Regions from separate parts of the Pelotomaculum isophthalicicum JI genome, predicted to be linked through region 3. Evidence: riboswitches for the same ligand, from Rfam matches in the RefSeq annotation. Region 3 holds a riboswitch; each other region holds the start of a gene.
What was found. Region 3 has a riboswitch for molybdenum cofactor ahead of L7E55_RS13880 (ABC transporter substrate-binding protein). Riboswitches for the same ligand answer to the same signal wherever they lie in the genome.
Positions count from the first base shown of each region.

Region 1: another riboswitch for molybdenum cofactor. It lies ahead of L7E55_RS10060 (heterodisulfide reductase-related iron-sulfur binding cluster); the one in region 3 lies ahead of L7E55_RS13880 (ABC transporter substrate-binding protein).
Region 2: another riboswitch for molybdenum cofactor. It lies ahead of L7E55_RS14365 (fibronectin type III domain-containing protein); the one in region 3 lies ahead of L7E55_RS13880 (ABC transporter substrate-binding protein).
Region 4: another riboswitch for molybdenum cofactor. It lies ahead of L7E55_RS14385 (hypothetical protein); the one in region 3 lies ahead of L7E55_RS13880 (ABC transporter substrate-binding protein).

Region 1 is NZ_JAKOAV010000017.1:44,801-52,769, reverse strand. Features, by position in the region: gene L7E55_RS10080 (cytochrome ubiquinol oxidase subunit I) at 1-190, shown strand, start outside; gene cydB (cytochrome d ubiquinol oxidase subunit II) at 203-1,234, shown strand; partial or broken gene L7E55_RS17590 (rubredoxin-like domain-containing protein) at 1,331-1,465, shown strand; gene L7E55_RS10070 (TM1266 family iron-only hydrogenase system putative regulator) at 1,500-2,039, shown strand; gene L7E55_RS10065 (globin-coupled sensor protein) at 2,087-2,821, opposite strand; gene L7E55_RS10060 (heterodisulfide reductase-related iron-sulfur binding cluster) at 2,974-4,800, opposite strand; molybdenum cofactor riboswitch at 5,038-5,153, opposite strand; gene L7E55_RS10055 (YebC/PmpR family DNA-binding transcriptional regulator) at 5,484-6,230, shown strand; gene L7E55_RS10050 (epoxyqueuosine reductase QueH) at 6,282-6,851, shown strand; gene L7E55_RS10045 (DUF2905 domain-containing protein) at 6,910-7,128, shown strand; gene L7E55_RS10040 (SpoIID/LytB domain-containing protein) at 7,223-7,969, shown strand, end outside.
Region 2 is NZ_JAKOAV010000033.1:4,593-12,561, reverse strand. Features, by position in the region: gene L7E55_RS14365 (fibronectin type III domain-containing protein) at 195-1,493, opposite strand; molybdenum cofactor riboswitch at 1,730-1,849, opposite strand; molybdenum cofactor riboswitch at 2,132-2,249, opposite strand; gene L7E55_RS14360 (Ig-like domain-containing domain) at 2,433-3,350, opposite strand; gene L7E55_RS14355 (energy-coupling factor transporter transmembrane component T family protein) at 3,435-4,259, opposite strand; gene L7E55_RS14350 (energy-coupling factor transporter ATPase) at 4,256-5,116, opposite strand; gene L7E55_RS14345 (energy-coupling factor transporter ATPase) at 5,104-5,937, opposite strand; gene L7E55_RS14340 (hypothetical protein) at 5,938-6,519, opposite strand; gene L7E55_RS14335 (hypothetical protein) at 6,536-6,973, opposite strand; gene L7E55_RS14330 (hypothetical protein) at 6,992-7,246, opposite strand; gene L7E55_RS14325 (heterodisulfide reductase-related iron-sulfur binding cluster) at 7,307-7,969, opposite strand, start outside.
Region 3 is NZ_JAKOAV010000030.1:32,914-40,882, forward strand. Features, by position in the region: gene hypE (hydrogenase expression/formation protein HypE) at 1-441, opposite strand, end outside; gene hypD (hydrogenase formation protein HypD) at 446-1,579, opposite strand; gene L7E55_RS13860 (HypC/HybG/HupF family hydrogenase formation chaperone) at 1,569-1,796, opposite strand; gene hypF (carbamoyltransferase HypF) at 1,787-4,114, opposite strand; gene L7E55_RS13870 (P-loop NTPase) at 4,259-5,017, opposite strand; gene hypA (hydrogenase nickel incorporation protein HypA) at 4,987-5,400, opposite strand; gene L7E55_RS13880 (ABC transporter substrate-binding protein) at 5,497-6,339, opposite strand; molybdenum cofactor riboswitch at 6,554-6,670, opposite strand; gene L7E55_RS13885 (LSm family protein) at 6,805-7,518, shown strand; gene L7E55_RS13890 (DUF3231 family protein) at 7,596-7,969, opposite strand, start outside.
Region 4 is NZ_JAKOAV010000033.1:19,646-27,614, forward strand. Features, by position in the region: gene L7E55_RS14380 (S-layer homology domain-containing protein) at 1-1,476, shown strand, start outside; molybdenum cofactor riboswitch at 1,547-1,668, shown strand; molybdenum cofactor riboswitch at 1,720-1,839, shown strand; gene L7E55_RS14385 (hypothetical protein) at 1,856-2,176, shown strand; gene L7E55_RS14390 (hypothetical protein) at 2,306-3,055, shown strand; gene L7E55_RS14395 (LysM peptidoglycan-binding domain-containing protein) at 3,087-3,671, opposite strand; gene L7E55_RS14400 (amino acid kinase family protein) at 3,875-4,708, opposite strand; gene L7E55_RS14405 (hypothetical protein) at 4,725-4,958, opposite strand; gene L7E55_RS14410 (putative sulfate/molybdate transporter) at 5,140-6,303, shown strand; gene L7E55_RS14415 (enoyl-CoA hydratase/isomerase family protein) at 6,487-7,269, opposite strand; gene L7E55_RS14420 (putative Ig domain-containing protein) at 7,563-7,969, opposite strand, start outside.

The DNA.
Region 1 (7,969 bases), on a different contig from region 3:
GATGAAAACGTCCGACGCGGTGTCTAAGAATATCACGGCAGGACAGGCGGCTGCATCTCTGGCGGGGTTCGCAATATTTTACGGCCTGTTGGCAGTGGCAGACATTTATCTGTTGGTGAAATTCTCAAAAAATGGCCCGGCCGAAGAGATGGGGCACAGCATGCCGTCCGGCCGGACAATACCGTTATAGGGAGGTGCGGTGATGGAATTGCAGATGCTCTGGTTTGGCCTGTGGGGCCTGCTCTGGGCGGTCTATTTCATGCTCGACGGATTTGACCTGGGAGTGGGAATATTGGCCCCTTTTATTGGGAAAAGCGAGATGGAGAAAAGGATATTGATCAACACTGTCGGCCCGGTCTGGGACGGCAACGAAGTTTGGCTCCTTGCCGCCGGCGGCGTGACGTTTGCCGCCTTTCCAACAACGTATGCCTACATGTTTAGCTATCTTTACGCGCCGCTTTTAATCATTTTGTTCGCCCTGATCGGACGTGGCGTATCCTTTGAGTTCCGGGGCAAGGTCGATTCGGATTCCTGGCGGAAGACGTGGGACATCGCACTCTTCCTGGGTAGCCTTGTACCAGCCCTGCTCTTTGGTGTAGCCTTTGGCAACATCTTTCAGGGCTTACCAATGGACGCCCAGGGTTACCACGGGAGTCTCCTGACTCTGTTGAACCCTTACGGCCTACTGGCCGGATCGCTCTTTTTGCTGCTTTTCCTGGAGCACGCAGCCATTTGGGTTTCTGTCAAGACGGAAGGTGAATTAGAAGCCAGAGCCCGGGCGCTTGCGGCAAAGCTGTGGTGGCTCCTGCTGTTGGCAGCCGCGGGGTTCCTGGTTCTTACCGCTTTTGCTACGAAGCTTTATATTAACTTTATGAGCAGTCCGGCCTGCTTCGCGGTTCCCGCCGCTGCTGTAATCGCTTTGTTAGGCATGAAAATGTTGATATCCGGGAAAAAGTCCGTAGCGGCTTTTTTCTCCTCCTGTGTGACGATTGTGACGGTCACTTTCACCGGGGTCATCGGTCTGTTTCCCAACCTGATACCATCAAGTCTTGACCCGAGGTATAGCCTGACGGCCTTTAATTCATCGGCCAGTCAATATACCTTGAAGATCATGACGCTGGTGGTGGCCATCTTTATACCCATTGTGATCGCTTACCAGGTCTGGACGTATATCATTTTTAAACACCCAGTTACGGAAAAAGATTTAAGTGACCCGGATTCCGGGGCATATTAACCAAGCTTTTTGAGGGAGGAATTATTTTGGAATTAAATCTACAAACAGCAGCAGAAGGAGAAAATTATGAGTGGACTTCGATGTATAAGGAATTTCCATGTCCATTATGGTGAAGAAGCTCCAAGGGTCTGTCCAACTTGCGCACATCCACAGGCCTATTTCGAAGTCAGGTTCGAAAACTATGCTGTGGATGGTACATCATCTAAAATGAAAGGACGCTATAATGGCTAGTTAAATAAAATGAGATCTAAAAGGAGGAAGGGCAATGGAAAAACATGTTTGTATTATTGGTATTTTAGTTAATCAAAAATCAGAAAATGCACCCAAAGTACAGCAAATATTGACGAAATATGGCTCATTAATTTTACTTCGTAGTGGAATTCCTTATTCTAAATGTGATCGTGGCATAATAAACCTAACGGTAGAAGCCACTCCTGATGAACTGGATAGTATGAATAAAGAGCTTAGTATTATTGAGGATATTGTCGTTAAATCAATGATATTAGCTAATAACGGGTTAGAAGCCTGGAATTATCTAGAAAAGGTTTTCAGTGATATGGGGGCAAATTTTACAGAACAAGTTCAGTTAGTGATTACTGACATCGAAATGCCCAAAATGGACGGACACCATTTGACGAAACGCATTAAAGAACACACGGAACTCGCCAAATTACCCGTTGTTATTTTTTCATCACTAATAACAGATGATCTGCTACATAAAGGTGAAGCGGTAGGAGCCGATGCACAGATAAGTAAGCCGCAGTATCCAACTTTAATTAACACTGTTGACAAGCTTATTTTGTAAACAGTGATTTGGATTACTATACCATTATTTTGCAAGGGGAGGTGTATTTATTTACCACTACCCATTTGTTCAATTGTTTTTCTATTTTTCTGTGCCAGACTAGTAATGTCTTTAGCAGATTTTGCTGAAAGATCGGCAAGTTTTCTTACTTCTGCGGCAACAACAGCAAAAGTTCGTCCGTTATCCCCAGCCCTTGCTGCCTCTATTGAAGCATTTAATGAAACCATATTGGTTTGTTCTGCTATTTCTCCAATAATAGCAGCCGCTGACTCAATATCACCATTAAAAGCTACTAACTGCCGTAGCTGATCGATAATATAATTTTCTATTGCTAGTTGCATATCAAAATTTAAACGTTTTTGAAAAGCAATATTTGCCTGAATAAATTCGGTATTATTTTCATTGTTACAAGTTTTTTGTAATATTTTAAATATTTCCTTGTAATATATTTGATAGGCACCTATGTACCACTTAGGAAAAAGGCCCACCTCACGATGTTTTTGGCCGATATAAAGCCGTTGCTTCACGTAATCTTCATTAATAGTGTCCGAGGCTAAACTAATAAAATACTTTCTTTGAGTTTCTTTTAAACGATTAACAGTACTTTTGGCTTCTATTAAGTTTCTTAACTCAGGATATTTCAGAATATGATTATAGAATGCATCTACAACCCGATCAGCTTCTTTGATAAAAATATCCTTAAATTTACCCATTAGCGCTAAATCTTCGGTAGTTATATTTAAAAAGTCTATCTGATCATTACGGGAAATATTATTTACCATTATATGCCACCACCTCCCAAAACGTTAAATTGGCTATATATTCGATAAAAATATTTATTTTCCTTTAAAGAATCAGACCTAATCAACCAAGCTTTCCAAGAAATTATATCAAGCGAACAGACTCACCTGGAAAATACTAAATGTGGGGTTGATTAGTCGGAAAGGGCTGAGAGCAATAATTCTGCTATATCCAGAACCATAATGTCACCTGGTTCCTGCCGCTCTGTTTTTTCCTTAAAAATAGTACGACAATAGGGGCAGGCGGTAATAACCATTGAAGCCTCTGTAGCCAAGGCCTCTTTAACTCGATTAACACTTATCGGGTTTTCTCTTTCCGACCTGGTCCAGAAACGTCCGCCGCCGGCACCGCAGCAAAATGATCCCTTTTTGTTCCTGGGCATTTCTATTAAACGCACGCCAGGTACTGATCTCAATACATACCTGGGCTGCTCATAAATATCATTAAATCGCCCCAGATAACAAGCATCATGATAGTTAACGGCAGTATTCCGCGGGTGGGTAATCTGGAGTCTGCCCTGCCGCAGAAGGTCGGCCAAAAAAGCCGCGTGTGAAATGATGTCATAATTCCCGCCAAATTGAGGATATTCATTTTTAAAGGTATTAAAGCAGTGGGGACAGAAGGTAATAATCTTATTGATACCGTACTTCGCCCAACTGGAAATATTCCCCTGGGCTATTTTTTGAAAAAGAGGTTCATTACCCATCCTTCTGGCCGTTTCACCGCAACACCGCTCTTCCTTTCCGAGAATTGCGAAGTCCACTTTGGCTGATTGCAGTATTTTGGCAAAAGCCGCAGCCGCTTTTTGGGTTGGTTTGTCAAAAGTTCCCTGACAGCCGACAAAAAACAAATAATCGGCATCGGGCTTTTCAGAAATGCTTGGAATCCCTAATTCACCGGCCCAAATATAGTCGTGACCGGGTTTTCGTGGTTTACCGTAAGGATTATCCGATTGCTCAAGATTATTAAAAAACTCTTTCATGGCAGGGGGGATATGTTTTCCCTCCGATACGATACCGCGTCGCATATCAATAATTTTGGAGAGATGGTCAATAGATACGGGGCAAGCTTCGTTACACCCGCCACAGGTAGTGCAACTCCAAATAAAATCATAGTGGAAAAGGTCGCCTGCCATTTTTATTGAAGGTTTGTTTTTTAAAAGCTCAGAACCCTCTTCTTCCAGATATGTGCGGATAAAACCGTTTAGTCTTTTGGGCTTTAACCATTCTTTACTACGTTCCGACGGGCACTCCCGATGGCAGCGCCCGCAAAGCACACAGCTAAAGGTATCAAGCAACTGCTTCCAGGTAAAATCATCAACTGTGTTTACACCGCGTACTTGTTTACTTGTTTCCGCCAGTGAAGCCGGCTGAAGGGATCCTTTCGTACGCAAAGAACGCCAATAGATATTAAAAGGGGCAAAGACAAGGTGAAGATGTTTAGAGTTTGGAATAATAAATAGAAGAGAAAAAATCGTTAAATAGTGAAACCACCAACTTATTTCCATGAGAATGAGCAAGGCAGGCGCGCCAAGGAAAGAAAGCCTGTCAGAAAAAGCAACAACCAGCCAGGCGCCAGGCAATGCTCTTTCCATTAATATGGAATGAATGGATAAGTAAAGGAGTTCGCTAAGGAAAATGAAAAAAATTAAAATAGGAATAGCATAATTCCTAAATGAACTATGAAACCAGTTTTGTTTAAAAAGTTTTAAAAATAAGCGGCGAAAAGTAAAACCAATAATCCCTATTGATACCAATAAAATAAAAAGATCTCTTAAAAACAAGAACCATGGATGCTCCAAGAATGTTATTTCCGCTTTAAAAAGAACTATGGCCGCCATGTCCAAACTGCTAAATATTAAAACAATAAAACCCCACATGATAAAACCGTGGAAAATGCCGGAAAGAGGATATTCCGCAATCTTTTTTTGCAGGAAAACAGCCTGACAGAAATATTGCAACCTTTCCAGACGGTGATTACTACAATTTTCCGGTTTTCCCAAGCGAATATAACAAATACGCCTATATATTTGGAAGAAAAAATAACTAGAGGAAATAATTAATAAAGAAAAAAATATTATTACGCGCATATTAACCTCGACACACGACAATTTGTGTTTAAAAAATCATATAAAAAGGCAATTTCCGTCTGGAAACTGCCTTAACTTCTAGCAATTCTTTCATGTCTTTTAATAAAAGACTCAGAAAGAAAATCTCCTTTCCAGACGGGAGGCACAGATGTTTCCATTTGCACCCAGTGGTTAAAAGCCATAGCTCTCGCTTTAGGTGTTTTAACTCGGAGCGCGTTATTAAATTTATTAACTAAATATATTAATAACGTTTACCGTTTAAGTCAACTTGGTTTAATCAAGTTGAGTAAAATTTATCGCAGACAATTTACTGTATTCCAAATTTACTGTATTCCAATGGCATGAACGAAGTCACGGCGATTTCTTCGCGGGTTTTGATTATAACACCCGGTATTTCACAGGTGCTTGGTATTATAAAACATATCGTTTGCGTGAGGATAATCTATATGCTAAAATATTTTGGGAATAGTTAAGCGCTTTGCGCTTTTTTAGTTTAAACATATTCATACTAGTTATATAACGCATTGTATGCCTGTCATGAAGGGGGAGTTTTGATGTCCGGACATTCTAAGTGGGCTACTATCAAACGCAAAAAAGCTAAAGTAGATGCTCAACGGGGTAAACTGTTTACACGCTTGGCCAGAGAAATTATGGTTGCCGCGAGACGAGGGGGTAAAGACCCGGATGGCAATATGCAACTTAAAACCGCTATTCAAAGAGCCAAGGAAGCAAATATCCCGAATGAGAATATTATGCGCGCTATACAAAAGGGAGCGGGTGAACTAGGCGGTGAAAATTATGAGGAGTTTAACTATGAAGGTTATGGACCCGGCGGAGTTGCGGTAATGATTGAGATAATGACCGATAACCGTAACCGTACGGCAAGTGAAATAAGATATCTGTTTTCAAGAAACGGCGGCAGTCTGGGTGAATCCGGATGTGTCGCCTGGATGTTCCAGGAAAAAGGATTGATTGTGGTTGAGAAAGCAAACTGCAAATATAGCGAAGATGATTTGATGTTGTTGAGTATTGAAACGGGCGCGGAGGATTTTAAGGTAAGTGATGATGAATCCTATGAGATTACAACTGAGCCCGGTGACATGATGACGGTAAAAGAATCCCTGGAAAAGTCCGGTGTCGAGATAGCCTATGCGGAGGTTACTAAGCTTCCATTAAACACTGTCAAACTGGAAGGACAAGAAGCGGAACAGATGGTAAAATTAATAGATGCGCTTGAGGAACACGATGACGTGCAAAATGTTTATACTAACTTCGAGACGGATATGTTGGCGGATATGTAGAAAACAACTAAATGAACTGGAGCAGGAGACAAGACGTTTGGAGGTTTTATAATGAAAATATTGTTGCATATTTGCTGCGGTCCTTGCTCAATATACCCTGTTCAGCAATTGAGAGAAACAGGAATGGATATTTACGGGTATTTCTATAATCCAAACATTCACCCATATACCGAATTTGAAAGGCGCAAGGAAACTCTGGAGAAGTATGCCGCGGATATAGGCCTCAATGTTATTTTTGATAATAATTATCAACTGGAGGAATTCTTACAAGGTATTGTCCATAGAGAGTCAAAACGTTGCCAGTTTTGTTATTCAATGCGCCTAAGCCAAGCGGCCAGGGTGGCTAGAAAAGGAGAGTTTGACTACTTTAGCACAACTTTGCTGGTAAGTCCTTACCAGAAACACGATTTGATCAGGGAAACCGGTGAAGCGATAGGGGATAGATATGGGGTCCCGTTTTACTACGCCGATTTTAGAAATGGCTACCGTGAGGCTGTTGGTTTATCAAAGAAACTGGGTATGTACAGGCAGCAATATTGCGGCTGCATATATAGTGAAAAAGAACGTTATTGCCGCGGCGCTAAGACGTCCGGCGGGAAAAAAGCTAACTTGGGTATATAATTGCCATACATCTGACAGTCTGATGGCTGGATCATGTATTTAGAGGTGGGTGCATGATATGTTAGAATCATTCGGCAAGATGATCCTTCTCTTAGGTCTGTTTCTGATTATAATTGGCGGGCTGCTCCTGATCGGTGGCAAATTGTTCGGACTGGGGCACCTGCCTGGGGATATATTCGTTCAGAAGCAAAACTTTAGCTTTTATTTTCCCGTGGTAACTTGTGTTGTTCTAAGTATTCTGCTTACGATAATTGTTAACTTGTTCATGCGCCGGTAGATATAATTCATATATTTTCAGTTGTTAAAGGATATTGGCAATTTTTATCGAATTTACTTAATGAGTTAATATTTAAGTATCGGGAGAAGAAAAGGTGAAATTAAAAGTAACGACAAGGCAGTTCCCGGTTTTTCTGTCGGTTATTTTCTCGCTTTTGCTTCCGGTTGTAGCGGAGGGGGCGCAGAAGTCTGAAACGGTGCGGGTGGCTCTTGAAAGACAAGCTAAATCTTTGAGCTTTATAGCAAATGGTGATTATCAATTAATTGATTTATCAAATAATAAGGTAATAACTAAAATAGGACGCAAGGAAAGCTGGCAAGTGGATTTACAGGCCGGTCAAATAATGTTCCAGAGTTCCGGAAAAAAATTCGGGCCTTTTAGCGGACCAGTCGTGGTTCAAGAAAATAATACGCGTATTAGTGTTATTGCTGCGAACAAAAATGTTGTGGAAAGAATATCGATGAATGATCTAGTGGCGTTGAATGCCTCGGAGGAATCTGTAAACCTTGGTGAAAACACCAGTCTATATGTTAGAAACGACCGGGCTCAGAAGGAATTGGCCTCAAGCAGCGGATTAAACTTGATTTCATTGCTGGAGGGAGCGGAATACAAGCGCTACCGCGGCAATATTGAATTCCGTGTGGAAAGTGGCGGTCTTGTGGCAATAAATGAATTGAACATTGAGGATTACCTGCGTGGAGTGGTCCCGGCGGAAATGCCGTCTTCCTGGCCGGCTGAAGCGCTGAAAGCCCAGGCTGTCGTGGCGCGCAACTATGCCCTCCAGAAAGTTGAAGCTACCAGCGGCTCCAGCTATAATTTGACAAATGACCAGTTCAGTCAA
Region 2 (7,969 bases), on a different contig from region 3:
AAACCAGTATGTCATAAGTCAAATAGCCACAGGCGGGTTACTCGGATGATATGATACTGATCTGGTTCTATGAACATATACCATGATATTCTACATTGTGGAACAAATTCCTACCCGCTTAAAAAAATTTGTCTAGGTAGGAAAACCCCGGTCTGACGGCCGGGGCTGAGAATAACAGCTCATTTCACCTGATTTTAAGAGGTCGTAGCACCTGATCCGGCCGCGGAAAAACCCGCTTCAAGGGTGTAGGTGGTATTCTTGGGCACGACTCGGAAGTAATAAGTGGTAAGAGGGCTTAGCTCATATGCACTATTATCCGAAGTGTCCCCGGCCACGAATGAGAAAGGAGCGGTACCGGTGATGTCACTTACATTAAGTTTCGTAAAGCCCGTCCACTGGTTGGTGGAATAGTAGACGTCATACGCTTCGGTTGCGCTAGAATTGGTGATGCCGCTGGCGTTCCAGTGCACTGTCAGCGTGGTGCTGGTTGGAGTATCAACCGTGGGCCTGTTGTCCAACCAGGCGGGGAGGTCGTTGCTAAGTGAGCTGAAACTGAGCTGGTTGTTGGTTATTTGGGCATGGGTCCAGGAATTGCCGCTTATGTCAGTGACAGGCGGCACGTCCAGGGTATAGCTGTGGGTGCCGGCGGAATAATCCCGGTTATAGCAGGTATTGGTATTGCCCTGGACCGTCTCGGGGAAGAAGAAGAAGGTGTTCGCGGTATTGGCAAATGGCTTGTAATTCTCGGCACCTGAAACGGCGTAGGCATCGATAGTGTCGTCATAGACAACTGCCGTACCGCCTTTTTTATAGTTTGCCACCAGGCCGTTGGGATCACTTAAACTTAATAAGGTGGCGGCAGTGGTGGAGTTGACGGGCCGGTCAAAAATGACGCCCACGTTGGGCTCATAAGGCACGTTTGAGGTGCCCACAGTGTAGGTGACAACTGGCGCAACACTATCACTGAAAGCATTGTCATTTGCAGGAGTGACGTTTAAAGGAGTCCTGAAAGTGAAGGTGAAGTCGCTCCTGTTCCGGTAGTTGCCCAGGGTCAAAAGATTGTCGTCAGCAACGGTAGCCGCTTTGATCGTCACGTCGTAAAGCTCGTTGAAAGCCAGCGCGTTATCAAAGGTCAGGGTTACGGTCGTCCCCTTGTTGAGGTTGCTGTCGCTAATACCGCTGCAGCCGCTTCCCGAATTCTTGGAGTAACTGAACGACGGGTTAGAGCTGTCATATTGCCTTGTAACTATAAACTGGCTCGAATCAAATTCATTGGTGTTAACTGATTGCTTACTGAAGAAGATCTTTAAGGTTTTGGTGCTTTGCGTGTAACTGTAGCCGTTGCAGTTAAACGCCTTGTTGCCCGCGCCGCTGCCGTTGCCGTTGTAGTTCAGGGCGAAAGCACCCGGGGCAAATGAAGCGAACAGCATAGTCGCTCCCACCAACAGGGAGACTATTTTGGCGCTCTTTTTGAAAAACCTGCTTTTAAACATGAACTTTTCCCTCCTAAAAATATTTTTTTTCAATCGGTTACCCTTTTATTGCCTTTGTTTTACCTTTTTCCTCATCACTTCCGGCAACGTATTTGTGACAACAAATTCGCCTTCGGCAACCTTAGGGCATATAGCGCTACGGCCCTAATACCATCGCTAATGTATGTCCAAAGGTCACTTATATAAAAATGATGCCGGGCAAGCTTTGCGAAAAACAAAGTTCGCCCGGCATCATAAGCCAGATCAAAAACTCTCCTTTTCGCAATGGAAGGCACGTTAGTTTCCCGGCGCACCCTGCAGGCCCAAAAACCATGGTTATACGCTTTAGGTTAATTGACTCGGAAAGAAATATTTAAGTTTAAAAATACAAATTATTTAATTTAATGAATAATTAAGTCATATTAACAGATAAATCCTTAGTATTGAACATATTTTATCTGCAATGTCTTAATCTGTAAATAAGTATTAGGTCTTAAATTAATATGGACAATAGTCCCGCTTTTTGAAATATAATCCTATATTACCATAACAAATCGCTCTCTTATTTATGCCTAAACCCACTTTATCCACACATCACGAAAAGAATAATTTCAATTAAAAATAAAAGCTTTGTCCGGTTAATAAAAAAGACAAAGCTTTCTTCTTAAAAAACCTATCCTTTCCATACCGGGAGGCTTAACCGTTTCCAGTTAAACCCTGAAGGTCTGCCGCCATAGCCGTAGCCACAGGCGGTTAGACTCGGATAAAATTATTAAATTTTCGTCCCTAGCGGTGGTAAATTAATCTTCATTTACCACTATGATAATCAATATGGTTTATTTTATCATACAACTGATGAGAAATATGTCATTCCATGTCGACGAAAAATCTTTTGCAAAAAAATTGCAAAAGATTTTTAGATTAAGACAAACTATTGCTATCTTAGAGTCGGTGTTACAATTAACTCCTTTTTTTCTTCTTGACAAACAATTCCACCACTATCCAGCCGGCGATTAAAACGACGGTCAGGATAGTCAGCAAATTGGTGTAATCCAGTCCCATACCGGCTTGCGCGGGGCTCTCCGGCTTTCCTGTCTGCCCGGATGCCGCGCTTTCCCCGCTTGTATTCCCGGCAACTTGCTGCTGCCCGGCTGCCGCCGCTCCCGGCGACTTGTTTTCCTGACCGGTATTTGCCTCATTGCCGCCGGCGTTGGCCTGGAGCTGCGCGGTCTCACTGTTTGCTTGTGCGGCGTTCTTTTCGCCCGGCAGGGCAGGCTGGGAATCAGGCGAAGCCGGCTGCTGGGTGGCGGCTGTGGTTTGTGCCGCAGGCTGCGTAACAGGTTTCGTTACCGCCTGTGATATCGCCTGTCCCTGGGTCTTGAAGGAAATGTTTAACCCCTGGCCGGACGTGGTCCCTCCGAGGACGGAAACGCCATTTTTCGCTTTCAGGTCCGGCGACACTTTTAAAGTATATGATGTTCCAGGACTTAAAGGGCTGGACGGCTGGACGAATACGTTGTTTCTCTGGGAAAAATCGATGCTGTCATCCACTTTGGTCACGCTAACGGGGATGTTCTCACCGTTTTCGGAGAACAGGCTGAAGCAATTCTGGTTAATCCCCCAGATGGTGCTGTTGACCACGTTCTTGTCGAACTCCAGCTTGAATTTCGGTTCCGTGGGTACGTCGGCGGCGTCCTGCACATTGCCGCCGCCGTCAACTAGTGTAATTGAAACAAAACTTAACGGCTTTTGACCGGGTATTCCTGGGGAAGATGATTTTTCCCCTCCCTGGGCGGCAAAAGCGGCGGAGGCAAAGAATAAAAACAACAGCAATAAGACGGCTGACTTCACAAAAAGGTTTTTTCTGCCGGCAAACACGGATTATCATCCTTTCTTTCCTCTAAGGTAAGGGGACACACCTCAATTATAGGTATTCTTTTACTGACGAGGAATGTCCCCTAATTAGATCAATACAACTGACAGCACGAAGGCCAGGGAAACAAACCCTATCGCCAGTCTGTCTTTTCCCTTAAAACGCAGGCTGCCGGTTCTGATCCGGCTGGAGCCGCCGGTGTAGCACCTGCTTTCCATGGCGACGGCCAGGTCGTTGGCCCGCTGCAGTGACGCCGCCAGCAGCGGGATCAGGACGGCTGTATAGCTTTTCAGCCTGGTGATAATTTTAGGTGAGTTAAACTGCGCGCCGCGGGACCTCTGGGCGCGCGTTATGGTCTCCGCTTCTTCGATGATGGTCGGAATAAATCTCAAGGCGGTGCTGATAAGCATGGAAAACTGGCTCACGGGTATCCTCAGATAGCGCAGTGGCGAGAGCAGGGACTCGATCCCGGAGGCCAGCTTCAGCGGCGACGTGGTCATAGTCAGCAGGGAGGAAGCCAGGTACAGGATCAGCAGGCGAAAGATCGTGGACGTGCCCAGGGCGATGCCCTCTCTGGTCACACTAACGCCGCCCAGGTGAAAAACCGGCTCGCCAGATGTGAGAATTGCCTGGAAGATAAACGAAAACAGAAACAAGTACCTCAGCTTGCGCAAGCCGCGCAGAATACGGGCTATTTTTACCTGCGACAATAAAATGACCGCTATGATGATGGAGATATTGAGCAGGATCACGTACCACTTGAAATTCATCAATACTGAAAAGATGACGACAAAGCAGCCGATGATCTTGGTCCTGGGGTCAAGCTGGTGGATGACCGAATTGCCCAGGACGAACTGGCCCAGCTTCAGACCTCTCGCTTGTTTTTTTTGTTTCGTTTGTTTCATTTGTTTCATTTGTTTTTTTCCTCAAGGAGTTTTGCTATTTCCAGCTCCGCCTCCGCCAGGGTGACGATTCCGGGGTTTACGTTTTGGCCGCGTCCGGCTAGTGTATAAATTAATTGGAGGTAGTCCGGCAGCATGACGCCGGGCAGGTTCTGGAAACCTTTTTGGCGCAGGACTTCTTCCGTGTCGCCGTAAGCGGCTAATCTCCCTTTTTCCAAAACAGCGACGCGGCCGGCAACCAGGATTATTTCCCTGATGCTGTGAGAAACCATCACTATGGTGATGTGGTCTTCCCGCTGCAGTTTTTTGATCAGCTCCAAGATCATCTCCCGGCCCGAATGATCAAGGCCGGCGGTCGGTTCGTCCAATACCAGGATCTCCGGCCGCATGGCCAGCACGCCCGCTATAGCCACGCGCCTGCGCAGGCCGCCGCTGAGACTGATGGGCGACAGTCCCGCCACTGTGCCCGGTTCCAGGCCGACTTTTTCCAACGCTTCCATTGTTCTGCGCTCAATATCCGCGGAGCCAAGCCCCAGGTTCCTGGGTCCGTAGGACACGTCTTCGAAGACGGTGGCCTCGAAGATCTGCTGCTCAGGGTACTGGAAAACCAGGCCGACCTTTTTCCATAATTCATTCCTGTGTTTTTTGTCGGATGTTTCCCGCCCGCAAACGGTCACTTCCCCGCTGGTTGGGCTGAGCAGTCCGTTAAAGTGCTGGATCAGCGTTGATTTGCCGGAACCGTTCGCTCCCACAACGCCCAGGAACTCGCCCTGGTTTACGGAAAGGGTGATGTCATCCAGGGCTTTTTTTTCGTAAGGAGTGCCGGGCAAGTAGGTATGGGTTAGGTTTTTCACATCTATAATTGACATATATATTCCACCATCTGCCGCATGCTGATGATTTTTTTATCGATTGCGTGGCCGCGTTTTCTCAGGCCGTTGGCCAACTGGACGATTTCGGGCGGTTTTAAACCCGTATTTATGAGGTTTTCTTCTGATGTAAAAACCTCCCACGGCGCTCCTTCGAGGCAAACGGCGCCTTCATTGAGCACAATCAGGCGCTGTGCATGGACGACGTCTTCCATGTTGTGCGAGATCAGGATGATCGTGATGCCGTGCTTTTCGTTCAGTTCTTTTAAGTTCACAATGAGTTCTTCCCTGCCGCGCGGGTCGAGCATGGACGTGGGTTCGTCCAGGACCAGGCAGGCCGGCCGCATGGCCAGGGCTGACGCTATGGTTACTTTTTGTTTCTGGCCGCCGGAAAGCAAGTGCGGGGCGTGATGGCGCAGTTCCGCCAGGCCGACGGACCGCAGCGCCCAGTCGATGCGCTCTTTTACTTCCGCGGGCGGGAGTCTCAGGTTCTCCGGGCCAAAGGCGACATCCTCCTCCACGATGGAACTGATAATCTGGTTGTCGGGGTTTTGAAAGACCATCCCCACCTGGCGCCTGATTTCGTTAAGAGAACTCCTGTCCGCCGTGTCCAGTCCGTTTACATACACCTTGCCCGCCGTGGGTTGAATCAGGCCGTTGATGAGACGGGCGAGGGTGGTTTTCCCGGACCCGTTCATCCCGATCAGCCCGACGTACTCGCCCTGCCGGATGGCCAGGTTTATGTTTTTGAGGGCGCGTTTTTTATCCGAATGGCCGGTGTCGTATTCTTTTGTGACGTCGATCAGTTCAATAATGTTCATTCACTCCCAGGTGGATAATCTTGGCCTCAGCCGCTTGATCAATACCGCGGCGATCAGTCCGCCCGCGGCGCCGAACAAAACATGGGAAGCCGAGGCGAACCCCAGACCCAGGGCGATAAATCCCATCGGCATCTTAAGCAATATTCCCAGAACGAGGTTCGCAACTAATTTCGACAGGCTGGTCAATGTGCCGCAGATGGCGCCGACGAAAGGGTTTTCGAGCTTGTTGTAAAATACCGGGGCGAGAAAGTCGATTAATAACCCCGGAACGAAGTATTTGAAAAATACAAACACTCCTTCTTTCCCCAGCCCCAACAGCACGGCAAGCGCACCTGAAACAATGCCCATGATTATTCCCGCTCCGAACTTGGGGATCAGCCCCTTGCCCAGAACCAGGATCCCCATCCAATATATGCTGGTATGTCCTGGCAGGTGCAGCGGCAGCCTGGTTATGTCCTTGGTGATCGAGATAAGTGTCCCGAACATGGTCAGTCTGAGCACATCGGCCAGTCCGAGCCTGAAAATGAATTTTTCCGCTACCGGCGCTTTTTCCTCCTGGTATTTCTTTGCTGTATCCTCCACCGCAGTTACCTCTTTATCAATTTATTTTGTTGATTTCACTGACATCCTCGACAAGGAAACGTTGATAGTCATTTTTCCGGCACAAGTTAACGGTTCCATGATCCGTAAAGTACAAGAGATAGTCCCTGGTAATCTCGTTCTTATTTGCCTGGAAAACAGATTTGTTGTCCACGCCTTTAACCTCGATTTGATTGAACTCGCCGATGCCCGCCGCTCCCATGGCATACAGCAGGCTCAGACCTTTAGCATCCTTGTCGCCGGGGGACTCCTGATCTTTTAGCGTTTTTAGCACATCGACACCCATGAGAGCGACAAGGTTGTTGTTCTCCTGCATCTTGATCACCGTGGCGGATTTTAGCCCCCGCTCTTTTGAAAGGTTCTCCAACAGGTAGGAACCGGCTACGGCTAAAATAATCAGAACGATGCTGATTATAATTTTTTTATTTAACGACATAACATTACCTCGTTTAGTCTATATAGAATTATTAATTGTCGAGAGTATCACCGGGAAGTTCTTAAAACAGCTGAATCCGGGGCGCGTCCACCTGCGGTAGCGGCAGTTGTAGCAGGTCAGCACGCCTTCCAGGTAGATTTCCTCCTCATTGTCATCCTTGTAAAGCGGGCAGGCTGTGGCAAGCACCATGGTCGCGCGCACATCCTCCCGGCTGCTGTCGTCCCCGAGAAAGCATTTTGTCCCACCCGTTTCCTTCACATATTTTATCAACACTTCTTTTGCCTCCATATAAGTTAAACCTTTCACCCCTTTACAAATTATTCATATCAACAGTTAGAGGCTCATTTCCAGAATTTCAGCTATATCCAGGGTTTTGATACTGTTATTAACGCCTTTAACCTTGATTTGTTCAGAAAGAGTGGCCAAGCAATACGGACAGGTCGTGCAGACCACCTCGGCTCCGGTCGAAAGGGCTTCCCCGGCCCTGTTTTGGCCGATCAAGTTTTCGGGCCCGCTTTTCATCCAAAACCTGCCTCCCCCCGCGCCGCAGCAAAAAGATTTTTCCCTGGAACGGGGCATTTCGGCCAGGCGGACGCCCGGTATGGACTTCAGAATTTCCCGCGGCTCATTATAAAGATTATTGTAACGGCCCAGGTAGCATGAATCGTGACAGGTAATTATTTTGCCGATACTTTTGCCTGGCTTGATCCTGCCTTCGTGCAGCAGGCCGGCTAAAAAAACGGAGTGCGGGATGACTTTATATCTCCCGCCGAACTGGGGATATTCGTTTTTCAAAGTGTTAAAGCAGTGGGTACAGGCAGTTAAAATATTCTTTACATTTAACTTGTTGAAAAGCGATACATTCTTTTGCGCGATCCTTTGGAACAGGTGCTCATTTCCCATCCGGCGGGCCGTCTCGCCGCAGCACCATTCTTCACGTCCGAGCACGGCGAAACTGACGCCTGCTTTCTTCAATATATTAACAAACGCGGCGGC
Region 3 (7,969 bases):
CGTAATATATACCTTGTCCGCCTGACCACGGCCCACGACTTTAGTGTCTCCGGCGATTATTTGCACGCCGGCTACACGGCAGGTGTTCGCCATGGAGGCGATTATTTTCTCCAAATCGGCGAATGGAAAACCTTCTTCAATAACAAAAGATGCAGTCAGGTAAAGCGGTTGCGCCCCGCTTACCGCCAAATCGTTAATTGTGCCGCAAACAGCCAGCTTGCCGATGTCGCCGCCCGGGAAAAAGACCGGATCCACCACAAACGCGTCGGTGCTGATCGCCATCCGTCCCGGCTCCGAGGAAAAAACAGCCGCGTCAGTTAAACTGTCGAGCAAGTCATTTTTGAAATACCGTAAGAAAAAATCCTGCAAGAGTTGATGGGTAAGCAGTCCCCCGTCTCCGTGGGACAGCAAAACGATGTCCTTGTCTTTTTCTTCAGCCATTTCCTCACCCCCCTATATTTCCTCTAGACCCCGTCTTGGACCACTCGTATTGATAATAAGCGGCGCACGCTCCTTCTGTGGAAACCATGCAAGGACCCACCGGCTGTAAAGGAGTGCATTTCCTGGCGAATAACGGGCAGTCGGACGAGACTATTTTCCCCTTCAGGACATCGCCGCAGGCACAGCCCCTGGGCGGCGGGGATTCTGAAACTTCAACCGGGAACTTTACGGCCGCGTCATATAAAGAAAACCTTTCTTGCAGCGCCAGACCGCTTTGCGGAACCATGCCGAAACCGCGCCACTGAACATCTACCGGCTTAAAATATTCTTTCATGATTTCTTTCGCTTTATTATTCCCTTCTTCCCGGACCAAGCGCGGGTAGCCGTTGACAGTTTCAGCCCGGCCGCTCACGATCTGCTTCAGCAACAAATAAGCCGCCTCCATCAGGTCGACCGGCTCAAATCCGGCAACAACAGCCGGCACATTAAACTTGGTTGAGACAAAATCGAAGGCCTTTCTCCCCGTTACCGTACAAACATGCCCCGGCAGAATCAACCCGTCAATTTTTAATTCCGGATCACTCAGCAAAATTTCCAGAACAGTGGGAACCGTTTTGTGAAACGATAAGACCGAGTAGTTTTTCAGATCCCGGCTTCTAGCCGCGGCAACGCTTAACGCGACGGCGGGCGCGGTAGTTTCGAAGCCGACCCCCAGGAAAACCACTTCATCCCGGGGATGTCCGGCGGCAAAGGTCACCGCCTCCGCCGGCGAATAAAATATTTCCACCCGCGCGCCGCGAGCCCGCTCCTGTTCAAGTGAGGAGTTTGTCCCCGGCACCCGCAGCATGTCCCCGAAAGTGCCGATAACCAGGTCATGTCTGGCGGCGGCAAGGGCGATAACTTTGTCTATGTCTCCCTGATCAGTGACACAAACCGGACAGCCCGGCCCGCTTCTCAGTTCCAGGCTGCCGGCCAGCAAGCTTCTCAAACCGCTCCTGGCAATCGCCATGGTATGCGTGCCGCAAACCTCCATAAATATAGCCGGCCGTCCCAACAGGCGGGCGGCTTCCCGGGCCAGGGGAACCAGCTTGGACAGAATTCTTTTGCCCAGCTCCGGGTCGCGCAGTTTATTGAGCATGCAATATCTCCTCCCATAGCTCCAGGGAGACTCGAGCATCCTCCATGTCGATTTTCCCAATCGCGTAGCCCGCGTGCACCATCAGATAATCCCCCGGAACGAGGTCCTCGTCAATTAAAGCGATACCCACTTTCTTACGCACGCCAAAGCTCTCCACCACCGCCCAACTCTCCGCCTGATTTACTTCCACCACTTTGCCCGGTATGCCTAAACACATCTTTTCCGCCACCTCCAGTGCGCAATCATGGCTTGCCCTAAGGCTATTCCGCCGTCATTGGCCGGCACCTGCCGGTGATACAACACTTCAAACCCGCGAGCGCTGAAATATTGTTTCGCGGTCCGGAACAGATACTGATTTTGCCACGTTCCGCCGCTCAAAGCTACCTTTTTTATGCCGGTAGCGCCGGATACCCGCTCAACCGCCTCACCGACCATACTCACCAGGGTCCGGTGAAACCTGGCGGATATCGACTGCACCGGCACTCCGGCCATTTTATCATCTATTATCGCCGCCAGCATCTGACCCGGCCAAATTATTCCTTCTCTTGTTTCGTAAGGGTAAGTTTGCATATCATCATTACCCGCTGTTTCCTGAATGGCTTCCCCCAACTCCACGGCCGCCTGTCCCTCATAGGTGTTTTCCCGGCATATGCCCAAAAGGGCGGATACGGCGTCAAAAAGCCGGCCGCAACCCGAGGATAGCGGTGAATTAAACCCGCCGGCCACCATTCTTTCAATAACATCAAGATTCTTCTCCGGAAAAATTAAACCGGCGGATCTTTTCCCTTCTTCGCCCAGAAAAGCCAGCAGGTAAGCCACCGCCGTGCGCCAAGGCTGGCGGATGGCCGCTTCGCCGCCGGGCAGGGGGACATAGGCCAAGTGAAACCGGCGTTGAAAATCATCATAGTTCCCGGTTAGAATCTCAAACCCCCACAGGTTGCCGTCCGTACCGTAGCCGGTACCGTCAAGAATCGCCCCGATCACTTCTTCGTTACCCAGGCCGTTTTCAGCCAGGCAACTGGCCAGATGGGCATGGTGGTGCTGCACCTCAAAATAAGCCCGCGCCGGAATTTGGCGGGCCACCCTGGCGGAAGCGTAGCCCGGATGAGCGTCATACGCCACAACTTCGGGGATCGCGTCAGTTAACTTTCGCAAATTGAAAAAGCTGGTTAAAAGATTTTCCTCTCCTTCCAGACTGTCAATCTCCCCAATATACTGGCTCATAAAGGCCTGATTTTTCTTGAGCAGGCAAAAGTTGTTCTTCATCTCCCCGCCGATCCCCAGAATGACCGGCTCATCCTCCCCGCGGGGCACCAGCACAGGATGCGGGACATAGCCCCGGGAGCGGCGGTAGATATGGGGTTCCCCGTCAACAACCTGGATCAGGGAATCATCGCAGCGGTTGACTATTTCCCTGTTGTGCTGGAGGAAGTAATCAGCGATGCCGCCAAGTTCGCCCGCCGCCCGGCTGTTATCTTTAACCAGGGGCAGGTTGCTGTAATTCCCGCTGGTCATTACCAGCATATCTAAAGGCCCGCTAAACAAGAGCAGGTGCAAAGGCGTGTACGGCAACATTACTCCCAAGGTTTTTAAACCGGGCGCGAGTTCTTCCGGCAAGCCCTCATTCAGCCTTGTCTGCAAGTGTTTTCTTAATATGATGATCGGCGCCAGGGGGGAAATTAATAATTCTTTCTCCTTTTCCCCGGCCACGCAGTACTTTTGAACGGTCTCCAGGTCCCGGCACATCACGGCAAAAGGCTTGGCGTCCCTCCCTTTGCGCCGGCGCAAAGCCTTCACAGCCTCTTTGTTCTTCGCGTCACAGGTCAGGTGATAGCCGCCGAGTCCCTTTAAAGCAAGAATTTTTCCATCTTGCAAGATGTTCCAGCAGGTTTCCAGCCAGTTTTCCTTCCCGGCCACATTTCTCCCGGCACTGTCAAGCACTTCCACATGCGGCCCGCAAACCGGGCAGGCTGTCGGCTGCGCGTGAAACCTTCGGTCCGCCGGGTCATGATACTCCCGGGCGCACTGGTCGCACATACAGAAAGAAGCCATGGAAGTTTTCGGCCGGTCATAGGGGATCTCATTAATAATAGTAAAGCGCGGGCCGCAATTTGTACAGTTGGTAAATGGATACTGATAATGCCGGTCTTTCCTGTCAATAATCTCTTTGGCGCAATCCGCGCATATGGCCACATCCGGAGGTACTAGCGCTTCTTTTTCATCACCCGGGTCGCTGGCTAAAATAACAAAAGAAGTATAGCCGGCCGGCGGCATCTTGCTTAACTGGTAGTCGCTGATTCTGGAAAGTTGAGGCGGGTTGTTTTTTAATTCACTTAAGAAACCGGCGACGTTGTTTTCTTCAGCCTCCGCCTCGATCACCACTCCCCGGCTGGAATTTAACACGCTGCCTTTGACCCCCCAGACTTGCGCGAGGTTATAAACAAAGGGGCGGAAACCCACCCCTTGCACAACGCCTTTGATCACGATACGGTAGCGTGAAACGGTCTTGCCACCCGGTTGAACCTGTCGTGTCACTGCCGCCAATCCTCCAAATCTACCCGAAAAGCATAATTTCCCAAACAATAAGATAGTATGTTGCGCTAGTAAAGTAAGCGCCATGCCATATTGAGCAAACTTATACTTTTAGGATTATTAATGATGTTCAGCTCGGTTCAATATTTATTGGATCAAGTCAGCTTTCACTATTCTTTCCAACTTAGCGGCAAAATCCGTTTTTAGCAATTCACGCGGGTCTCCAAGAGCATCTTCGAGGTTATCATCAAACAATATTGAGCCGAGAAAGGGAACCTTGCAGCTACTCAACTCTTCCTTTACGGTAGAGTGTTCTTTTCGCCGCATGTTTTCAAGCACACCGGCGACAGGGACCCCAAGCTCTTTTAATACCTGCAGCTCTTTTTTCGCCACTGCCAAGGCTACCCGCGACTGGGTGGTGACAACAAGAAACTCTACTCTTTTAATCAAACGAATAATGTCCAGGGCCGGATCACCAGTACCGGGCGGCATGTCGATTATTAAAAAATCCAATTCATTCCACCTGGTTATCGCGAGCATTTCAATAATCGCGTTGGAAACCTCGCCACCCCGCAATGGGACAGGATTATAGCCGGCAAAATAAGTGATCGACATAAACCTGACGCCTAGAACTTCCGGCGGGATAATTCCTTTGTCCTCTTCCGGAAAAACTCCTTCAATGCCCAGGATCACATGGTCGGAAGGCCCGCAGAAATCCAAATCCAGCAGGCCGGTCCGAAAACCCTGTTTTGTTAAGATCAACGCCAGGGTGGAAGCAGTCAAGCTCTTGCCGATACCCCCCTTGCCTCCTGATACGGCAATTATTCTTTGGACATTTTCAAACCTTTTATCGATGATGTTTAGCCTGGGGTCCATTACCTCTCCCCTTTGATATAATCTATCCAAACCCCGCGCCCCTTGGCAATTTCAAAATCAGGACTGCCGCAGCGGGGGCACCTTATATAAATATGCGCAACTTCCGGGATAAAGTGGATTGCCTCCGATTCCTCTTCCGGCAACTTGCCGGCGGCCTCCCGAAAATTCCACTCATTCCGGCAAACTTTGCATTTTAAAGTACTCTCATCTATTTCAATATCTATCCTGTTCATATCCAGCGGTATGCTGGACAATGGCAGGACATTTTCCAGGGCAAACTTAAATATATCCAGATCTATCTGCTGCAATTCACCCACTTTGACTTTGACCATGGTTATATCTTTAAGCCTTTCTTTATCAGCCTCTTCATTAACAGTAAATACTATTGATTCCGCCAGCGCCCATTCATGCACTTTAACACACCCTTGTAATTGCGTTTACGTTAAATCATATTATAACCTGTAGGGCTGTATCCGTAAAGGATACAGCCCTTTTTCCCAAAAAAACTATTACTTGCCCAGATCCTGTTCATTTTTCCCCGCGTCAGGGAAGAACAACGGCTCACCGTATTTATCTTTGCCAAACTCCCCGATTAGTTTTTGGGTATCCGGATTAATCATAAAATCAACAAACGCCTTAGCGCCGTCTTTATTAACCTTGCTGAATTTCTCCGGATTGACCTGCATTACATGGTAAATATTCAGGAGCGACTTGTCGCCCTGCGCCAGTATATCCAGTTTGAGATTCTTTTGTTGCGCCAGGTAAGTTCCTCTGTCAGTCAAGGTATACCCCTGTTTCTCATTGGCGATGTTTAAAGTCGCGCCCATACCTGTGCCGCTCTGCTGATACCAGCTGCCTTCCGGCTTAATTCCGGTGCTAGTCCAAATTTCTTTTTCTTTCTTGTTGGTTCCCGAATCATCGCCGCGGGATACAAAGATGCTCTTTGTACCGGCTATTTTTTTGAATGCATCGACGGCATTGCTTCCTTTAATGCCTGCCGGGTCGCCGGCGGGACCGACGATGATAAAGTCGTTGTGCATGACCAGTTTGTAGTTTATACCCACACCACTGTCAACAAGTTTCACTTCATCTTTCGGCGCGTGGACCAGAAGAACATCTGCTTCCCCTTTTTCACCCATAGTCAGAGCCTGTCCGGTTCCGACAGCAATAGTCTTTACCTTATACCCGGTTTTCTGCTCGAACACCGGAACTAACGTGTCAAGCAGCCCGGTATCCTGAGTGCTGGTTGTGGTGGCTAAAATCATATCTTTATTTTGAACCTGCGCGGCTTGTTGTTGTGCCGGTTGGCTGCCGCATCCCTGCAATACACCCAAAACAAAAATTAAAAGCATTACCAGCAACGGAGCAACAAATTTTTTTGTCTTCACACAAATCTCCCCTTTTAATTATTAATTTTGCTAAGGTTTATTCCGCGACTGCGATATTCCGCCCTCCCTTCACTCAAATTCGAAAAAAAGCTTGACCATTCTACACAACATACGAGCGTAAAAACCATGATTTTAAAAAAATAAAACTTTGTCCCATGTTGAAGGAACAAAGCGGAAATAAATAGAGCCCTCTTCTCCTTTCCACAATGGGAGGTGCATTCGTTTCCAAACGCGCCCTGACGGCCAGGCACCCATACTTGGGCTTAGGTTGTCTGGCTCGGAGATATTTTTTTAAAAACAAATAAGTTAATTCGCCCATTATTGCCAGATTCCTGCTACAAACTGTTAATACATATTAACAAATTAAATCATCGCAACATAAACATACATTGTAGGATGAAATATCCATGGAAAGGAGTGAATTCAAAATTGTTAGAGAGACTTCAAGCCAATAAAGGCAAAAAAATTGTTCTTGAACTATCCAACGGAAGAATACTTAATGGCACTGTAATAGCAACCGACCAGAAATGTGTACGTCTTGAAACCGATAGTGGCGTTGGGACCATCCCTGTTGATAGAGTCCAAATTATCTGGGAACCGGTAAAACGTTCTCTGACCGAAGAAAATATGGAGGTATTGGCACAAAAGTTTCGGGATAGCTATAATGATCCCATGGGGCAACAGGGAAGCGATCCACAAGCAGAAATTGCCTGTACCGGCTTTCCGGCTTTCACCTGCAGTCAGAGTTATATCTGCAGGCCACCGGATCTCTGTTCGTTTTCATTTGCCTGTCCGGGTAGATACGTTCCCGGTCCCCCCTCAACTGGCGGTGGATGCCCGATATTCCTCTGCGGCCCATTTCAGTTCGGGCAGCCTTGCGGACCTTTCCAATTCGGCTGCAGACCATTCACATTCGCATGCGGACCCTTCCAGTTCGGGCAACCTTGCAGACCATTCACATTCGCATGCGGACCCTTCCAATTCGGCGGTTCACAGTGCGGCACACTAGGCGGCTTCGCCTGCCCGGGTCAGCAGTTTATTGGTTTAGTGGGATCTCCAGGAGACGCGGGAGCACCGGTGAAGCCACCAGGCATGGTATCCGAAATAGCTCAGGAGACCCATATGCCACCTATGGATTTCTAAATTTAGTTCTATTGTTTATTAAAGAGCCTCCGGGCTCTTTTTATATTAAGCTGCTATTTAATGCTAAAAATAATCCCCTAGTGTTTCAGTTCAGTCAGCTCGCTCCGGTCGATGGCACGGGGCGGTTCTTCAAACCAACCGTTTTCTATCATGATATTCAAACTGTCCTCGGCAAAACTAGCTGCTTCTGCAATAATACGGGTGTATTTTGCGGCAAGGTCATGTCTCATACTTCCGCCATTGATGAGGCATAATTCCCGTATCAGAATATTTTCTTTCTTTAAGGTTGAGCCAAATGATTCAATAAATTTGTCAGCCATATTAATACCGCGGACCATAATGGAACGCACCTTCTCCGAACTGGCTACCTGTTTAAAACCTGTCAGCAAGTACTTGCCTATGATATTATTAAACAGATTAAAGTAGAGGTGTTCTACTTCCCGCGCCAGTA
Region 4 (7,969 bases), on a different contig from region 3:
TTGCAGGGCGCGGTGTTCGGCCTGGCTGCCTTCGCTGAAGGCGGCAAAGGCACCGGCGGCGGCACCGGGGGCGGTAAAAACCTGCCGCTCATTACCGAGTGCGGCGTGTATAGTTACGACCCCGGCAGCAACACCACCCCGCCCGGCCCTATTGGAGAAAAACTCACCGCGGCGCCCTGGAAGCTCACCCGGGTGCCTTATGTCTTTGACGAAAATGTGGCCATCGGGATCAAATTTGCCACCAACGTCGCGGTGGACGCCCGCTTTAGCAAAAACCAAAACGTATTTCAACTGCTGGACGCCTCCAATAAAAGCGTCGGCATCAAAGTCAGCCGGGCGGGCGACGGCACTCCTTCGGACAAAAATAGAAACTACCTCTTTGTGGCGCCCCAGTTTCCTTTGCAGCCGTCCAGTTCTTACAAGATTATCGTCGGCCCGGCCCTGACCAGCAACAACGGCATGTCGGCGGGCGTGCAGCAGGAAGTGGATTTTACCACCGCTTCCGGTAAACCGGCGCCCGCCCCCGCCAATTCCACCACCGGCTCGGCCATGGTTAACCCGGCGGGCGGCGGGACGGTGGGCTTGGGTGGTGATGCCAAGGTGGTGATCCCCGCCAACGCGCTTAACGGCGCCGATCCTGTGGCAGTTAGCGTGCGCAAGGCGGACACGCCCCCGGCGGCTCCTGCGGATGCCAAAAAGGCCGGTGACGTATTCGAGTGCACGGTGGGGGGGAAATCCGCTTACACCTTTGCCAAGAATGTCACCCTGACCCTCGGCTTCAACCCGGCAGTGGTTGACGCGGGTGAAAGCCCGGCTATTTTCGCCTACGATGAGGCGGCTGGCAAGTGGGTCAACCTCGGCGGCGCCGTGGCAGGCTCAGATATCTCCGCGCAGGTGAACCACTTTGCCAAGTTCGCCGTGTTTGCCGTGGCGAAGGCGTCCAGTCCGGGAACCTTCAGCGATACCGCCGGCAACTGGGCGGAAGCAAGCATCAAGAAACTGGTGGAATTGAAGGTGACCAGCGGCTACCCCGACGGCAGCTTTAAGCCCGATGCCACCATTACCAGGGCGGAATTCGCCACCATGCTGGTAAAAGCGTTCAACCTGGCGCCCCAAAGCGGCAAAATTTTCAGCGATACAAGGAATCACTGGGCCAAAGACAACATCGCCACGGCAGTGTCCCACGGGATTGCTGGCGGTTACGACGAAGATACCTTCGGGCCGGACGACCTAATCACCCGCGAGCAGATGGCCGCGATGATCGTCAAGGCCGCCAGGCTTACCACGCTATATTCCCAGGGAACATCCTTCGCGGACAGCGCGGACATTTCTCCCTGGGCCACCGGGGATGTGGCCGTGGCGGTACGAAACGGCGTGATTAGCGGGTATCCTGGCAATACCTTCCTGCCGCAGGGCCAGGCTACCAGGGCCGAGGCGGCCACAGTGATCATGAACGCCCTCAAGCTGCCCAGATAAGCAGAACGATATTGATAAAAAAAATTGCAAACTGGCAGGAAATTGTTTGTTGGTGTTGAATAAGTATATTGTGTGAAAGAATCTCCGAGCTTGGCATACCTAAGCAAACAAGGTACGGTAGCCAAGCCGTTAGGGTACGGATGGGAAACCCCCGTACCTCCCGGTGCGGAAAGGAGGAGTTTTTAGAAAGAAAGCTTTGTCCTTTTTTACAGCGGGCAAAGCTTTTATTTTTACTCAGGAATTCTTTATACTACTCTCCGAGCCTAAAGACCTAAAGCTTTTGAGCCATGGTTTTCGGCCGGCAGGGCGTACCGGGAAACCAGTATACCTTCCATTGCGAGAAGGAGAGTTTTGACCTGGCTGCTGTGCCGGGCAAACTTTGTATTTTCGCAAAGCTTGCCCGGCATTGCTTTTTAGCGGGGTTGAGATAAATAATTCAAAAAGGGGTGAAGAGTTTACTATCATGGATACAAGGGAAGTGTTATCAAAAAGCATGGAGGAAACGGGTGGGGCAAAATGTTTTCCAGGAGACAACAGCATTAACGCGACCGTGGTTTTCGCCACATCCTGTTCGTTTTACAAGGATGATGTTGAAGAGGAAATCTACCTGGAAGGCGTGCTGACCTGCTACAACTGCCGCTACCGCAGGTGGACGCGCCCCGGATTCAGTTGTTTCAAGAACTTTCCGGTTATGCTCTGACACTTAATAATTATTTACATGTCGAATGAATTAAAACATATAAGTATTAATTAGAATGACTTTTGATAATATGCAATGATTGCAGCGTATTCGTATAATACGAACGGAAGAGGGAGGTTTTTCGGTAAAGTGCGAATAATTGTGTGTATTGACGACACCGACAATATCGACAGCGACTGGGGAACAGGAGAACTGGCGGCTAAAATATCGGAGACCATGGAAGAACTGGGGTGGGGAAAGAGCTACGGGGTGACCCGGCACCAGTTGCTTGTACACCCTGACATCCCGTACACATCCCACAATAGTTCAATGTGTTTTGAAGCCGAAATAGCTGAACCTTATCTTGATGTTCTAATCGATTTCGCTTCAGATTTTTTGTCTCAGGAAAGCGCTGAAGGATCGGACCCCGGCCTGTGCGTTGCCGTGCCTGAACGGTTAAGCAAGCCCGGGCTCCTGATCGATTTTGGCCGCAAAGCCAAGGAAACCGTTGTAAGCAAACAGGAAGCTTATAATCTTGCCCAACAGCTTGGGATACACCTGTCTGAGCACGGCGGCGACGGCCAAGGCGTGATCGGGGCGCTGGCCGGGGCGGGACTGCGCCTGAGCGGCAACGACGGCCGCTTGAGGGGTAAACTTAAAATAAAAAATGCAAGCGGCGTGATCAGCGTCCGCGACATCATCTCCCAAACCTGTGTTGACGTGGTGAGAGTTCTTGATGGGGCGGCGCTGAATAATGATGAGACGGTCAGGCTGGGGAAGACGGTAAAGCCTGTTTTGCTGGAAGGCAAGTTTGTACTGTTTGTATTCCCCGCCGGCGCGGAAGAGAAAATAGACGCCCTGTGGCAAACATGTACCAAAGAGCAGTTAAGAAAATATTAATATGCTGATATATTCCGCCAAGCGGCGCGGTCTAACCCGCGGTCCTGAATGTTATCGTCACAGCTTGGCCGGAAGTGCTCTGGCCGAGAGTTTCGCCGGCCAATGACATCAGCCCCGGTGAAATGCTCAATGTGTAAGTTGTGCCTGGAGTAAGAGGATTTACAGGTTCGATATAAATATATTGTCTTAAGGAAAAATCAACGGTGTCATCAACCTTTGTAACATTTAAAGGAACATTTTCATTGCGTTGAGAGACGAGAGTGAAGCTTTTTACGTTATTCTCCCAGACCTTGCTGTTTACAACATTCTTATCAAATCTCAGGGTAAACTTTGGTTTTACGGGTACATTTGAGGCTCCCCGGACATCCCTGCCGCCTTCGGTTATTGAAATGAAATGCAACGGCTTTCGACCCGGCGCTCCCGGCATTTCTTTACCGGCGCCGGCGGGAAAAGGACTTGTCGCCGGACCCGGCGCCGGTATGTTGATTACCTGTCCCGGGAAAATAAGGCCCGGGTCCGCTAACTGAGGATTGGCCGCGATCAAGGCGTCCAGGGTTACGCCGTATTTTTGAGCGATAAGAAATAAGGTTTCTCCCGCTTGCACAGTGTAATTCAAGATAAAACCCCCTTGCCGGATTGTTAAATGTTGTAATATTTTATGGCAAGGGTTCTAAATAGGTTACTATAACGAAACTGCGGCCTTACTTTAAGGTGAAAAAATTACCCAAAGCTGTGCGGGGTTTGACGGAAAAAGAAAAAGGGACAAACCTCTTAAACGTTTGGATGTCCCCGATGAATGTTCCTAAGAATGTATTCTGTTTACTTGTCTTTGTATATGATGGTACCCACATATTCACCGTTTAAAGCTCTGGTGATGTTGCCTTCTTTGAGGCCGTTGACAATTTGAATTTGTTTCATGTTCTGGGAACGGGTGAGCAGCTCCAGCACAACCCTTTCCACGACCAGGTCGTCCTGGTCCCTGTCCAGCAACTCTTTAGCGCCAATCTTTGGAATGAATTCGGCATCCGGATCTACTTTCGGATTGTTCGCATACAAACCGTCAACGTCTTTAATCAGAATGCAATGCCTGGCTCCAATCACCTCAGCAAGTAAAAACGTCCCGACATCGGTGCGGTTGCTGGGAATGCGGCCTTCCTCCGGCGGGTGCTCCCAGTACCCATACGGCGGCATGCCGTGAATCACCGGAATGCAGCCCTGGTTAAAATAGGCGCCCAGTTTTGGAATGTCGTCGTGTCCGACCTTGATCCCCCCGTGAGGCAGCAGCAGCATGCTTATCATCAGGGCATTTTGCTCGGATATGCTCTGGCCCAGCTTTGATATTATCCCTGTTGGCATACCCAGTTCCATGGCGATGGCGTAAGCGTGCCTGGAGCGGGTTCCACCACCGGTCGCGATGATCATTTTGTGTTTGCCGGCGTTTTCGACAATCTCTTTTATAATCGGCAGGACTGATTTAGCCCCCATGTCGGTAATACTCTGGCCGCCGATTTTAAGCACATTCACGTCGGGCAAGATTTTAAACGGTTCCCTGTACTCCAGACTTTTTAAAAATGTCTTGCCCACGAGGGTCTCGCCCATCAGCTTGCTTTTGACATGCAGCCTTTTACTATCCTTTTCACGGATCAGAGCCATATTCTAACCTTCTTTTTTATTCATTGTCGTCGTCATCGAGGTCATCATCTTCCTTGTTGTCTTTCCCGGCCTTCAGGTATACAACGTCAGCCCCTATGACGCCGGCGATCTCTTCTATTTCCATTTTCCTGATATGCTTTGCCTTGATCTTTAGATCCACGCCCGCCACGGCCACCACAAAATAACGCGGCTGTTTCTCTTTTTCTCCTACTTTGCGCCGCTCACGAACAAAAATTTTTGCACCTGCCATATTATTCACCTCCACTATTTTGGTGATTATCTTATCAAAATATGAAGAATATTGCAATTTTTTACCGGGGAAACATTTTGTAATCAAAATGAAGTCATTTTTATTAAATAGGAATTATGGTTTGTGCTGTCGAATTGAATTATAGATGCAGGTAAAAAAACATTGCGAGGGGTGAGTTTAAATATCTCAAACGGAAAGCACTGATACTGCGGCAGTTAAAACCCCGCGTAATCGCTTTGATCGTTATGAGTGGGCCGGCGCTTTTGGCGATTTGGGAACATTTATACCTTTTGCAATGGGCTATATCATGATAATGAAGATAGAGCCGCTGGGTTTGTTGGTTACATTCGGCATCCTGTTAATTTGTTCAGGGTTGTATTACCGAACGCCTATTCCTATTCAACCCATGAAAGCGATCGGCAGCGCCGCAATCACCCAGGCGGCCGCCATCACACCGGGTATGGTCTGGGGGGCCGGAATTTTTACCGGTATATTCTGGCTGGCCATGGGACTGACGGGGACTCTTGATATTATCTCCCGAATGGTTACCAAACCGGTTGTCAGGGGTATCGTTTTAGGCTTGGGCCTGTCCTTTATCATGGAAGGTATCAAAATGATGAAGTCCGATTTTATCGTGGCTGTTATCGCTCTGGCAATTACTTTTATGCTGCTTGCCGGCAGGCGAATCCCCGCCATGTTTGTCTTAATCATCTTTGGATTAATTGCCGCTCTGGTAAGGAATCCTGAGCTTTTTAAGGAATTGTCCGGTATCCATTTTGATTTCCAACTGCCCCACTTTGTATTAGGACAAATCACATGGACTGACTTCGTAAAGGGCACGCTCATTTTGGGCATTCCCCAGGCGCCGTTAACCCTCGGTAACGCTGTTATTGCCATAACAGCTGAAAATAACAGGTTGTTTCCTGAACGGCCTGTCACCGAAAAGAAAATTGCTGTTTCCCAGGGGATTCTAAACCTCATTTCCCCGTTATTTGGGGGTATCCCCATGTGCCACGGGGCCGGGGGCATGGCCGGACACGTTCGTTTCGGCGCCCGGACCGGCGGGGCTTTGATAATCGTGGGTGTTTTTTTATTGATAACAGGACTATGTTTCAGCAGTTCGGTATTGTTAATATTTAAAATTTTTCCTTTGAGCGTACTGGGTGTAATTTTATTTTTCGCCGGCTTGGAGCTGGCTGCTTCAGCCCGTGATGTGGGCAGGGAAAAGAGTGATTATTATACGTTGTTGGCAACAGCCGGATTTGCCATTTGGAATATGGGCGCCGGCTTCATAGCGGGAATAATAATACAAGAACTGTTTAAGAGAAAGGTGTTTAAGGTATAGGGTTTCAGTAACAGTGCACAACACAATTGGTATATCGGATAAAGAAGAATTGGCTTCATCTGCGAGTAATCTTGAGAAAGTTGCAGAGGCCGTTTAAGGCGCCTGGTTATATAACAAAGGGGGAGAAGCGGAAATAAAGTCACATGGGCATCGTTCCCCCCCCAGTGCTGCCACATTCAATTATTAATCATGAAAAACAGGTGAGCGTTTTTCAAAAAAAGCTTTAACACCTTCCTTGACATCTTCACCCTTACATAATTTACCCAATAATTCCGCTTCGACAGCTAAACCATCACGTAAAGAAAGCTGTTTGCCAAGTTTAACAGCCTGTTTTATCGCCTGTATTCCTAACTGCCTTTTAGACGCTATTTTTTCAGTTAGTTTGATTGCTTCATTCAGAACCTGCCCTTGGGGGACCACCCGATTGATCATCCCTATCCGGCAGGCTTCCCCGGCAGTAATTAATTCTCCGGTATATAGCATTCCGTACGCATTACACAAGGGAACCATTCGGGATATCCGCTGAGTTCCTCCAAAACCTGGCATAACACCAAGGTTTATTTCTGGAAATCCGAGGCGAGCGTTGATATCGGCTAAGCGAATGTCACAAGCCAATGCCAGCTCGCTTCCCCCGCCAAGCGCCGGACCGTTAATAGCAGCTATGGTTGGAATGGGTAAATCCGCGATTTTTTGCATTATACTCTGACCACGGTGCATAAAATTTCGCGCGGAAACCTCATCTAATGAAAGAAGTATCTTGATATCTAATCCGGCAATAAAAGCGCCACCTGCCCCGGTTATGATTACGGACTTAATCTCTCTTTCCGCCAAAATATGGTCTAGAGCTTGATCTATAGCATTAAGGGTTTCAATGCTTAGGGCGTTTACTGGTGGATTATCAATAGTCAATATAACAGTGCTGTTAACTTTTTTTAGTCCCACGGGTTTACTGTTTTCACTGAACATATTATCCCTCCAATTAATCATGAAATTAATATAAACACCGACTCCGTTTGAGTATAATTATATCCCTATACAGATTAATGTAAATCCTTAACATTTTTATCAAGAAGGCTTTTTTCAGTATCATTACTGCAAACTTCAACTTCAGTTAACAATATCAAGCATTTTGCCCCCATAAACGCCGATTGGTTCAAAATAAAAATCCCCACCATCAATACTCTATCTTATATAGAAGAGGTGGGGTTTAAATTATGGCTATATTTTTCCGTTGGTCGGTTGCTGCCGATGAGCCGGGTTTAGGCCTGAATGGTAAGGCTAAATGCTTGGCTCACGCTAACCGACGCGTTGTCTGTTACTGTTATCGTAAAGTTCCAGGTGCCCGCGGTAGTTGGGGTGCCGCTGATCGTTCCGTTGCTAGCCAGACTTAACCCCGTGGGAAGGCCTCCGCTGGTTAAGCTGAAGCTGTACGGTGATGTACCGCCGGTGACACCGATACCGGCGTTATATTCGCTATTCACCAGGCCGTTTGCCAGTGCCGTGGTCGTGATGTTGAGCGCCGTTTGGTCGATGGTAAGGCTATATGCTTGGCTCACGCTGACCGATGCGTTGTCTGTTACCGTTATGGTAAAGTTCCAGGTGCCCGCGGTAGTTGGAGTGCCGCTGATCGTTCCGTTGCTGGCCAGACTTAACCCTGCGGGAAGGC